DNA from 3 places in the Streptomyces sp. NPDC101181 genome. Region 2 is predicted to be linked to each of the others. Evidence: riboswitches for the same ligand, from Rfam matches in the RefSeq annotation. Region 2 holds a riboswitch; each other region holds the start of a gene.
The links. Region 2 has a riboswitch for cyclic di-AMP ahead of ACIRRU_RS28905 (peptidoglycan DD-metalloendopeptidase family protein). Riboswitches for the same ligand answer to the same signal wherever they lie in the genome.
Positions count from the first base shown of each region.

Region 1 (3,264 bases), on a different contig from region 2:
CGGGCCACGTCCAGCGCCACGTTGCCGACGCCGAGGACGGCGACCTTCTCCGCGGTGAGCGGCCAGGTGCGGGGGACCTCGGGGTGACCGTCGTACCAGGAGACGAACTCGGCCGCGCCGTAGGAGCCGTCCAGCTCGATGCCCGGGATGTCGAGGGCCCGGTCGGCCTCCGCGCCGGTGGAGAAGATCACCGCGTCGTAGAAGGACCGCAGGTCGTCCAAACCGATGTCGTCGGGGTAGGAGACGTTGCCGAAGAGGCGGATCTGCGGCTTGTCCAGCACCTGGTGGAGGGCCTTGACGATGCCCTTGATCCGGGGGTGGTCGGGAGCCACGCCGTAACGGATCAGGCCGAAGGGCGCGGGCATGCGCTCGAAGAGGTCGATGGAGACCCCCGGGTCCTGGCAGACCTCGGATTTGAGCAGCGCGTCCGCAGCGTAGATACCGGCGGGGCCGGCTCCGACAATGGCGACGCGGACGGGGCGTGTCATGGGCGTGGTGATCCTTCGGGGCGGGCGAACGCGGGCAGGTACAGCGTACGTCGGAGGTAAGGGTGGGCTTACTAGCCTCCACCTCACACCGTAAGCGATCGCCCGGCGGACCGTTCGGCCGACCCCGCCGAACCTGTCCGGTATGACCGTTTCGGTTGGTCGGTATGGTCGATTTACCGTTTTTGAAACGCTCATCCTTAAACATGCTATTGGGACTTTTGAGGACTTTTGCCCGTGCGTTTCTCCGGCCTTGTCCTGGGAAGTGGCGAGCGTCACGTCGTGGCGCGCGGACGAGTATCCGGAAGGTTCGGTTCCCTTTGGTGCGGGGAAAGTTGACGGCGTGACGGGACGGCCCCCGGAGCGCATTCCCTTTTTTCGATCATGCGGAGAAAGGGAATTGCGGAATGCGGGGCTTGTTCCGCTCGCCGTTTCTCGCCTACGGTCGCCGCAATCCGGATGGAACGCCGAATCCTGCCGCCGTCCGGTAATCCGCTACCCACTCGCGTACGGCAGGAGCGGGGGACCCAGGTAAGTCGCCGAACCGTCACCGGAACGGCTTGGGGTGAAGTCGCGTCTCCACGCGGCCAGACATCTCCCGTCTGAACCCGACAGCTCACCTCGCAGGCGCCGGAGAGGAAATCCCCCATGCCCGCACAGGGTAAGCATCGTCGTCCCAAGTCCCTCCCGTCGATCCGCGGCCTCGCCGCCGTGACCACGGGCGGAGCCGTCCTCGCCCTCCCGGTGATCGGCGCCACCACCGCCGCCGCGGCCCCCGCCCCGGCCGCCGTACCGCACCAGGGCACGCCCGCCGCGGCCGCCGCCCCGGCGAATTCCGCCGCGAAGTCCGCCGTGAAGGCCGCGCCCGCCCAGCATTCCGTGGCGTCCGGAGAAACCCTTTCCAAGATCGCTCGCGAATACTCCGTGAGCGGCGGCTGGAAGAAGCTCTACGAAGGCAACCGGAAGGTCGTCGGCGGGAATCCCCACCTCATTCACCCGGGTGTCACGCTGACCATCACCGCCAAGGCCGCCGCCCCGTCCGGCGACACGGCGGACAAGGCCGCGACGGGCGGCGCCCGCGGCGCGTCGGCGGAGCGCGCCGACCGTTCGGAGCGCGCCGCGGCCCCGGTCGCCCAGGCCGCCGAGAAGGCGACCACGTACTCCGACGACCTCGACGGCTGGATCCGGGAGTCGCTGGCGATCATGGCCGAGCGCGGGATCCCCGGCAGCTACGAGGGCATCCACCGCAACATCCTGCGCGAGTCCTCCGGCAACCCCAACGCCATCAACAACTGGGACTCCAACGCCGTCAAGGGCACCCCGTCCAAGGGTCTGCTCCAGGTCATCGACCCGACCTTCCAGGCCTACCACGTGCCCGGCACCTCGACCGACAGCTACGACCCGGTCGCCAACATCACCGCGGCCTGCAACTACGCCGCCGACCGCTACGGCTCGATCGACAACGTCTTCGGCGCCTACTGATCCGGCCGCTTCGACCCACCGGACCACACAGAGGGCGGTGCCACCCCGGGGACGGGGGGCACCGCCCTTCGCCGTCGGCCGCTCGCGCGCTCAGACCCGCCGGTAGGTTCGGCCGCCGCGCCGGGGCAGGGTCCGCGGGTCGTCCCCGGCACCGGTGGCCTCGGTGGTCCTGAGCGCCAGATGGAGTTCGGCGCGGACCGCGGCGTCGTCCAGGTTCCGGTCCAGGCGCTCGGCGCACTGGGCGAGCCAGACCGTCAGGGTGGTGCGGTGGACGTGGAGTTCGGCCGCGGCCGGGGCGGTCCGCGCCCGGTGACGCAGCCAGCAGGCCAGCGCGATCCGCAGCCGCGGTTCGAGACCGCCGACCAGTCCGGTGGCCCAGGCGAGGGCGGGCGCGGTGTCCAGGACCCCGGGCGGCAGCGTCTCCAGCCGGGCCCGGCCGGACGGCCCGTCGGCCGCGTCGCCCCCGGCCGCGTCACCCCCCGGCGGGGTCCGGGCCGGGCCCTCCTGCCCGTCGGCGTGACCGGTGCCGGGACTCTCACCGGACACGGGCGCGCGCAGGGCCAGGAGGAGATGGGCCCGCACGGTGACGTCGTCCAGGTCCGCGTCCAGCAGGGCGGTCAGCTCACGCAGCCGGGACCGCAGGGTGCCGGGGGAGAGGCCGAGGGTCGCGGCGGCACGCGGGGTGCTGCCGGTGCGGAGCCAGACCAGGAGCAGATGCCGGTGCTCCGGGGCGAGCGGGGTGAGGACGGCTCTCGCCCACCGGCTGTAGGAGCCGGGCTCCAGGAAGCGGGCCAGGAAGGCGGCGTCGGCCGGGACGACACGGTGGGCGGGGGTGGCGTTGTGCCGGGCGGCGGCCGCCTCCGCGTGCGCGGTGGGCATCTCGGCCAGTGGCAGCGGACCGGCGAGGCCCGCGAGGAGATGGTGGCGTTCGCCGACCCGGGAGACCAGCCGGAGGATGCGTCCGTCGTCCCGCCCGCAGTGCAGCTCGGCGACCAGGAGCTCGCCGTCCAGCTCGCCGATGAGGACGCAGGAGCCGCCGTGTCCGGCGAGGGTGGGGCGCGCGGCCCGCCAGAGCACCTGGTGGGCGGTGGGGATGTCGGGGCCGGTGAGCCGGTAGACCGTGACGTGGGTGAGGCCGTCGGCGCCCAGGGTGTTGGTGACGGCGGTGAGGTGGCCGCCCAGGAGCAGCCGGAGCAGCGCGCTGTGCAGCCGCATCTGCTCGGCGCGCAGTTCGGCGGCGCGTTGCCCGCGGACCTCCAGCAGGGCTGCGGTGGTCGCGGCGACGAGGTCGGTGTGC
Region 1 covers NZ_JBIWOX010000013.1:157,127-160,390, forward strand. The annotation lists gene ACIRRU_RS20455 (FAD-dependent oxidoreductase) at 1-488, opposite strand, end outside; cyclic di-AMP (ydaO/yuaA leader) riboswitch at 941-1,128, shown strand; gene ACIRRU_RS20460 (transglycosylase SLT domain-containing protein) at 1,134-1,967, shown strand; gene ACIRRU_RS20465 (helix-turn-helix domain-containing protein) at 2,058-3,264, opposite strand, start outside.
Region 1: another riboswitch for cyclic di-AMP. It lies ahead of ACIRRU_RS20460 (transglycosylase SLT domain-containing protein); the one in region 2 lies ahead of ACIRRU_RS28905 (peptidoglycan DD-metalloendopeptidase family protein).

Region 2 (3,264 bases):
CGCGCCGCTCGTCGAGCGGGCGGCGCTGGACCTGCGGCGGCCAGGGCTGGTCCGGGTCGGCGGGCACCTCGTGGCCGAGGACCTGGGCGGCGCGCAGCGCGACCCGGGTGTGCCCCTCGGGCGAGAGGTGCAGCCGGTCGGCGTCCCAGGCACGCCGGTCCTGGACGGAGCGCAGCGACCACAGGTCCAGCACCGGGCAGTGGTAGCGGTCCGCGATCGCCCGCAGATGGACGTTGTACGTGGCGATCCTGCCGCGCATGTGGCGCAGCACCGGTACGCCCCGGGTGTCGAAGCCGGTGGCGACCATGACGGTGCCGACGGTCTCGGTCAGCTCCGCGACGGCCCGCTCGTACCGCTCGGCGAGGTCGTCGGGGTCGGCGCCGGGCCGGATGATGTCGTTGCCGCCCGCGCAGAAGGTGACCAGGTCGGGGGCGAGCTCCTTGGCGCGGGGAATCTGCTCCCGGACGATCTGGTCGAGGAGGCGTCCGCGTACGGCGAGATTGGCGTAGCGGAAATATCCGTGCGGGGAGTCCTGCGGGGTCGTCTCCGGGCCGGGGGCCGGGAGGCGGTCGGCGAGGAGCACCGCGAACCGGTCCGCCCAGCCGACGAAGGTCCCGTGCGGACCGGGGTCGCCGACGCCCTCGGTGAAACTGTCGCCGATCGCCGCGTACGACCCGATGGTGTGCTGCTGGTTGTTTCTCGAATCGTCTGCCACAAGCACATATCCTGCACCGTTCAATGTGACCTACGCGACCGTAATAAGGGGTTGACGGGTGGTGAGATAGACCACCCGGTCAGGTTTTGGTAAAGCCGGAATAAGAAGAGCTGGAACAAGAAGAGGAGGGGCGGTGCGCCGCAGCGCACCGCCCCTCACTCATCCGGCCGTTCCCTCGGTCAGAGGGAGACGCCGTGCTGTCGCAGGTAGGAGACGGGGTCCACGTCCGAGCCGTAGCTCGGGCCGGTGCGCACCTCGAAGTGTAGGTGCGGGCCGGTGGAGTTGCCGGTGGAGCCGGAGAGGCCGATCTGCTGGCCGCCGGTGACGGTCTGGCCCGCGGAGACGCTCAGCGAGGACTGGTGGGCGTACTGCGAGTACATGCCGTCCTCGTGCTTAATGACGACCTCGTTGCCGTACGAACCGCTCCAGCCGGCCGAGACCACGGTGCCCGGCCCGATCGCGCGGACCGGGGTGCCGGACGCGGCCTGGAAGTCGGAGCCGGTGTGGTAGCCGCTGGACCAGCTGGAGCCGGAGGCGCGGTACTGGGTGGTGACGTTGGCGTTGGCCAGCGGGGCCGTCCAGCCGGAGCCGGTCGCCTGGGAGGAGCCGGTCTGCGCGGAGCTGCCGGAGCTCTCGGAGTCGTCGGCGGAGACCGTGTCGTTCTTCGGCGCGGCCTTCGGGGCCTGCTCGGCCTTCTTCGGGGCGGCGGCCTTCGGAGCGGCGGCCTTGGGGGCCGGTGCGGCCTTCTTGGCCTCCGAGGGCGCGGCGGTGGAGCCCTTGGCGCCGAGGGTCAGCTTCATGCCGGGGAGGATGAGGCTGGGGTTCTCGCCGACGGTGGAGCGGTTGTCCTGGTACAGCTTCTGCCAGCCGCCCTTGATCCGGTGCTCGGCGGCGATCTTGGACAGGTAGTCGCCGCGGACGACGGCGTACGTCCTGGGGGCGGCCTTCGACGCGGCGGGAGCGGCCTGCGGGGCGGCGGTCTGGGGCGCGGTGTGCGCGGCGGCGACCGAGGCGGCGGCGGGCTTCGCGGCCGGGGCGGCCTGCGGGGCGGCGTGCGCGGCGGTGGCGCCGATGAGCGGAAGCGCGAGTGCGGCGCCGCCGGTACCCGCGGCGAGGACGCCGCGGGAGATCGGGCCGGACTTGGGACGGCGGTGCTTACCCTGTGCGGGCATGGGGAAGTTCCTCTCCGGCGCCTGCGAGGTGAGCTGTCGGGTTCGGGCTGGAGATGCCCGGTCGCACGGTGGCGACTTCACCCCTAGCCGGTCCGGATCGCTCCGGGCGGCGACTTACCTGGTTCCCCCGCTCCTGCCACACGTGAGTGGGTGGGTGCGAATTCCGGTCGGCGGCAGGATTAGGCGATCCGTCCGGATTGACGGTGACCGTAAACGAGTGAGGACGAGCGGAACAAGCCGTCGGTTGCTCGGGGGATTCACCGATGCGACGGCCGTCCGGTTTTCCCGTCACACTCCGTGGATTACGGATCTTGGCTTTCCGCGCAGGAAACGGAAATACCCCCGGGCGAGATCGCCACGGACCGTCACGGATATGATCCCGATCACCCACGGAATCTCATCTGCCCCATTACCGGGGCATGTTCTGCTAAATGCACCAATACGGACACGGGGTGGGTGGAGCCCCTGACGCACCATCAGCCCCGCCGGTGCGACGCCCTCGCCACAGGCGGACGGGCGGCACGATTTTCCGTCGAATCGATGTCGTATCGTCACGGGAGCGCCCTCGCGCGAACCGCGGCGGGGCCGGAGACCGCCGACGCCAGAGATCCAGGAGCCCCCGTGACGCAGCCGGTGCCGCAGGTCCCGCCGACCGAGACCACCCTGAGCGGGGTCCGCAACTTCCGCGACGTGGGCGGGCTCCCGACCGTGGACGGGCGGCGCACCGCCTTCGGACGGCTCTACCGCAGCGGCCACCTCGCGCACGCCACCGCCGAGGACGCGGCCTTCCTCGGCGGGCTGGGGCTGCACACGGTCTTCGACTTCCGGCACTCGGCCGACCACCGGCTGGACGGCTACGACATCGAGCTGGACGGCGTCCGTCACGTCAGCATTCCGCTCTCCGACCCGGCCGACGGCGCGGAGTTCTGGCGGCTGGTGCGCGACGGGAACATCGAGCAGCTGCGCTCCGTCCTGGCGAACGGCCAGGGCGCCGAGCGCATGATCCGGATGTACCGGTCGACGATCGAGGACCGCACCGCCGAGCACAGCCGGATCCTGCACGCGCTGGCCGAGGACAGCGTCCCCGCGCTGATGCACTGCGCGGCGGGTAAGGACCGGGCGGGACTCTCGATAGCGGTCACGCTGCTGGCGGTGGGCGTCGAGCGCGAGGCGATCGAGGCGGACTACCTCAAGTCCGACGATCCGCACCGCCGCTACAAGGTGCGGCGCTCCGACATGTCCGAGACCGGGATGTCCCCCGAGGTGATGGAGCTTCTCGACCCGCTCTTCGGGGCGGAGCCGGCCTACCTCGCGGCGGCCTTCGCGACGATCGAGGAACGGTGGGGGACGACGGACGCCTACCTGGAGGAGGGCCTC
Region 2 covers NZ_JBIWOX010000028.1:32,750-36,013, forward strand. The annotation lists gene ACIRRU_RS28900 (SGNH/GDSL hydrolase family protein) at 1-715, opposite strand, end outside; gene ACIRRU_RS28905 (peptidoglycan DD-metalloendopeptidase family protein) at 895-1,887, opposite strand; cyclic di-AMP (ydaO/yuaA leader) riboswitch at 1,891-2,050, opposite strand; gene ACIRRU_RS28910 (tyrosine-protein phosphatase) at 2,509-3,264, shown strand, end outside.

Region 3 (3,264 bases), on a different contig from region 2:
CGGATGCGGTCGCCGGTGGTGGGGCCGAAGAGGTCCGCGTACACGGCCCTGCTGAGGTCAGGCATCGAGGGAACCTCCGGTTTCGCCGCGCAGGCCGGGGACGACCCGGCGGCCGGTGAGGGGGACGAGTTCGACGTCGACGGGGATGCCGGGTTCGAAGCGGACCGCCGTACCGGCCGCGATGTGCAGGCGCCGTCCGTGCGCGGCCGCCCGGTCGAAGCGCAGCCCGGGGTTGGCCTCGGCGAAGTGGTAGTGGGAGCCGACCTGGACGGGCCGGTCGGCGGCGTTGAGGACGGTGAGGCGGGTGACGCTCCGGCCCTCGTTGAGGGGGATGTCCCCGTCCCCGTACAGGATCTCTCCGGGAATCATCGGCGGCCGCCCGTCAGACGATCGGGTCGTGGACGGTGACCAGCTTGGTGCCGTCCGGGAAGGTGGCCTCGACCTGGACGTCGTGGAGCATCTCGGGGATGCCGTCCATGACCTCGTCCCGGGTGAGCACGGCGCGGCCGGACACCATGAGTTCGGCCACCGTACGACCGTCCCGGGCGCCTTCCAGGAGGTGGGCGGTGATGAGGGCGACGGCCTCGGGGTGGTTGAGCCGCAGCCCGCGTGCCCGGCGCTTCTCGGCCACGTCGGCGGCCACATGGATGAGCAGGCGTTCCTGCTCGTGCGGGGTCAGTTGCACGCTTCCACCTCATCGTCCACCGCCCGGTTCCTGGCTCCGGGCGCAGCGGGACCCTATCCGCCTTCAACAGTTCGTTGAACGGGGAATCCGGACCTCGCGACCAGGTATTGCACGTTAGGGCGGAAGTTTTTCCGTTGCGTTAACTGATCTTTTGCGCGGCCGTGGGACACGGACGGCTTCACCCGTTCTCCGCCGTCCCGGCCGCGCGTCGTATACGGACCCGCGCGGCGGCCGGGTATCAGGCGTCCCGGTCCCCGGGGCCGGGGTGCTCGGCGGCGATGCCGAACCGCCCGGGATCACCCCCGGCCGGGCCCCTACGGGACGGCCGCCGCCGTCGCACCGCGTGACACGCCCGGTGTGGCGATCGAATTTCCTCGCTCGTTCGGCGTACGGGATCACTCGCGCGAGCGACGGCCCGACTTGCGCCCGGCGTCCGCGCCGTACTCGGAATGTCCGCCTTCTTCGCTGGTGCGGGGCGCCGCGGAGGGCTCGTCGGCGGTGTCCGAATCGCCCTGTCCACCCGAATGGATCAGTGGTGAGGAGACTCACAAATCACCGTTTCAGCTCGGAAATCCGGCGGTGAGTAGGTCAAGATCCCTGGGACGACAAGCCCCCGCCGCCGCGGCGGGGCGGTCCGGGCGGACGCCGAGTCCTGCCGCCGCGCGGATGACTGGTCGACAGAAGTGGATCGGCAGGAGTGGAGGACCCGAGCACAACGGGCCGACCGGGAGACCGGAAAGCCCTCGGGGTGAAGCCGCGTAGCGGCCGGGCGACTTCGCCAGCCCGAACCCGACAGGTCATCCTTCACAGGCGGCTGACGAAGGGTTGCGCATGCCTGCGCAGGTTCATGTCCCGTCTCTGTTCGCCCGGGTCGGTACGGCCTCGGTGCTCACCCTCGCGGTGACGTCCACGATGCTGGCGCCCGGCCTGGTGCACGAGGCCGAGGCCGCCACCCACTCGACGAAGGCGCTCAAGGTCGCCGCGTCGAAGAAGGGGGCTCCGTACAAGTACGGAGCGGCCGGTCCGAGCCGTTTCGACTGTTCCGGGCTGACGGCCTACTCGTTCAAGAAGGCCGGGAAGAAGCTCCCCCGCACGGCCCAGCAGCAGTACAACAAGACCCGCCACATCCCGAAGTCGGACCGCAAGCGCGGCGACCTCGTCTTCTTCCACTCGCGGCGGGGCGTCTACCACGTGGGCATCTACGCCGGGGCCGGGAAGATCTGGCACTCCCCGAAGTCGGGGGACGTGGTGCGACTGGCGAAGATCTGGTCCAAGAGCGTCTGGTACGGACGGGTCCGCTGACCCACCGGCCGGAGAGTCTTCCCGTGCGGAGGACGCGGGCGGCACGGGCGGTGCGCGCACCTTCGCGGGCCGCCCGCCGCTCACCCGGCGGCCTCGCCGCTCCCCGGCGATCTCGGCGCGGCGGCGGCCCCGGGTCAGCTCTGGACCGTGACCGCCCAGGGCAGCACGATCCAGACCGTCTTCCCGCCCTCGGCGGTCGGCGTGACCTGGAGGCGCCCGCCGCGCTCCTTGGCCAGGCTCCGGATGATGACCATGCCGCGGCCGTTGTCCTGGCGCACGGCGGCGGGCAGTCGCTGAGGCCAGCGGGGGTGACTGTCCGTCACGCCGAGGTGCAGCTCCTCGTCCCGTTCGAGGAGGAGGTCCACGGTGAAGGTGGGCGACTGGCCGAAGGTGTGCTGGACGGCGTTGGTGGCGAGCTCCGAGACGATCAGCCGGATGGTGTCGGCGAAATCGGTGTCGTCGGGCAGTCCCCACTCGGCCAGGGTCCTGGCCACGTATCTGCGGGCCGAGGAGACCGACGCCGGATCGCTCGGCAGAGTGAGGGTTGCTTCCTGATGGTCCGCCATGGCGACGCCGTCCCTTTCCCGTCCCGGTCGGCCCTCGGCCGACCGGGATCGTGCTTCGCGCCAGACTGCCATTGATGCAGCTCCCTGTAACGGTGTTCGGCCAAGATGTGCATATATCTGTCGCCCGAAGCGGTGAATTCGGAACCCGTACGCCGTGGGCGCGCGGCACACTGACCTCCCTGCGGGGCCGGTTCCGGCACGGGCCGGTCCGGCGACAGGGCCGGGTCCTCCCGCCAGGCGGAAGGAGACCGGTATGCCGCACGGCCCCGTCGTACGGAGGCGCAGACTCGGTGAGGAGCTGCGGAGCCTGCGCCACGCCTCCGGGCTGACCAGCCGGGACGCGGCGCGCCTGCTGGGCTGGCACCAGTCGAAGGTGAGCCGGATCGAGACCGGTGCCAGCGGGGTCTCCTCGGGCGACGTGGCGCGGCTGCTGGACGTCTACGGGGTGCGTGACGCCCCGTCACGGGCTCTGCTGGAAGTCCTCGCCGGGTCGGCGGGCCGCGGCGGCCCGGGGTGGTGGCACGCCTACCGGGGGCTGATCCCGCCGCACCTCGGCGACTTCATCAGTCTGGAGTCGCAGGCCGACGCGGTCCGGACGCTGGAGACCTCGGTGGTTCCGGGACTGCTCCAGACCGCGGGGTACGCGAGGGCCGTGATCCGGGCCTCGCTGGACGGGGCCCCACCGGACGGGACTGAGCCGGACGGGACTTC
Region 3 covers NZ_JBIWOX010000008.1:231,434-234,697, reverse strand. The annotation lists gene ACIRRU_RS15050 (urease subunit alpha) at 1-65, opposite strand, end outside; gene ACIRRU_RS15045 (urease subunit beta) at 58-369, opposite strand; gene ACIRRU_RS15040 (urease subunit gamma) at 383-685, opposite strand; cyclic di-AMP (ydaO/yuaA leader) riboswitch at 1,351-1,513, shown strand; gene ACIRRU_RS15035 (C40 family peptidase) at 1,517-1,987, shown strand; gene ACIRRU_RS15030 (ATP-binding protein) at 2,122-2,553, opposite strand; gene ACIRRU_RS15025 (helix-turn-helix domain-containing protein) at 2,807-3,264, shown strand, end outside.
Region 3: another riboswitch for cyclic di-AMP. It lies ahead of ACIRRU_RS15035 (C40 family peptidase); the one in region 2 lies ahead of ACIRRU_RS28905 (peptidoglycan DD-metalloendopeptidase family protein).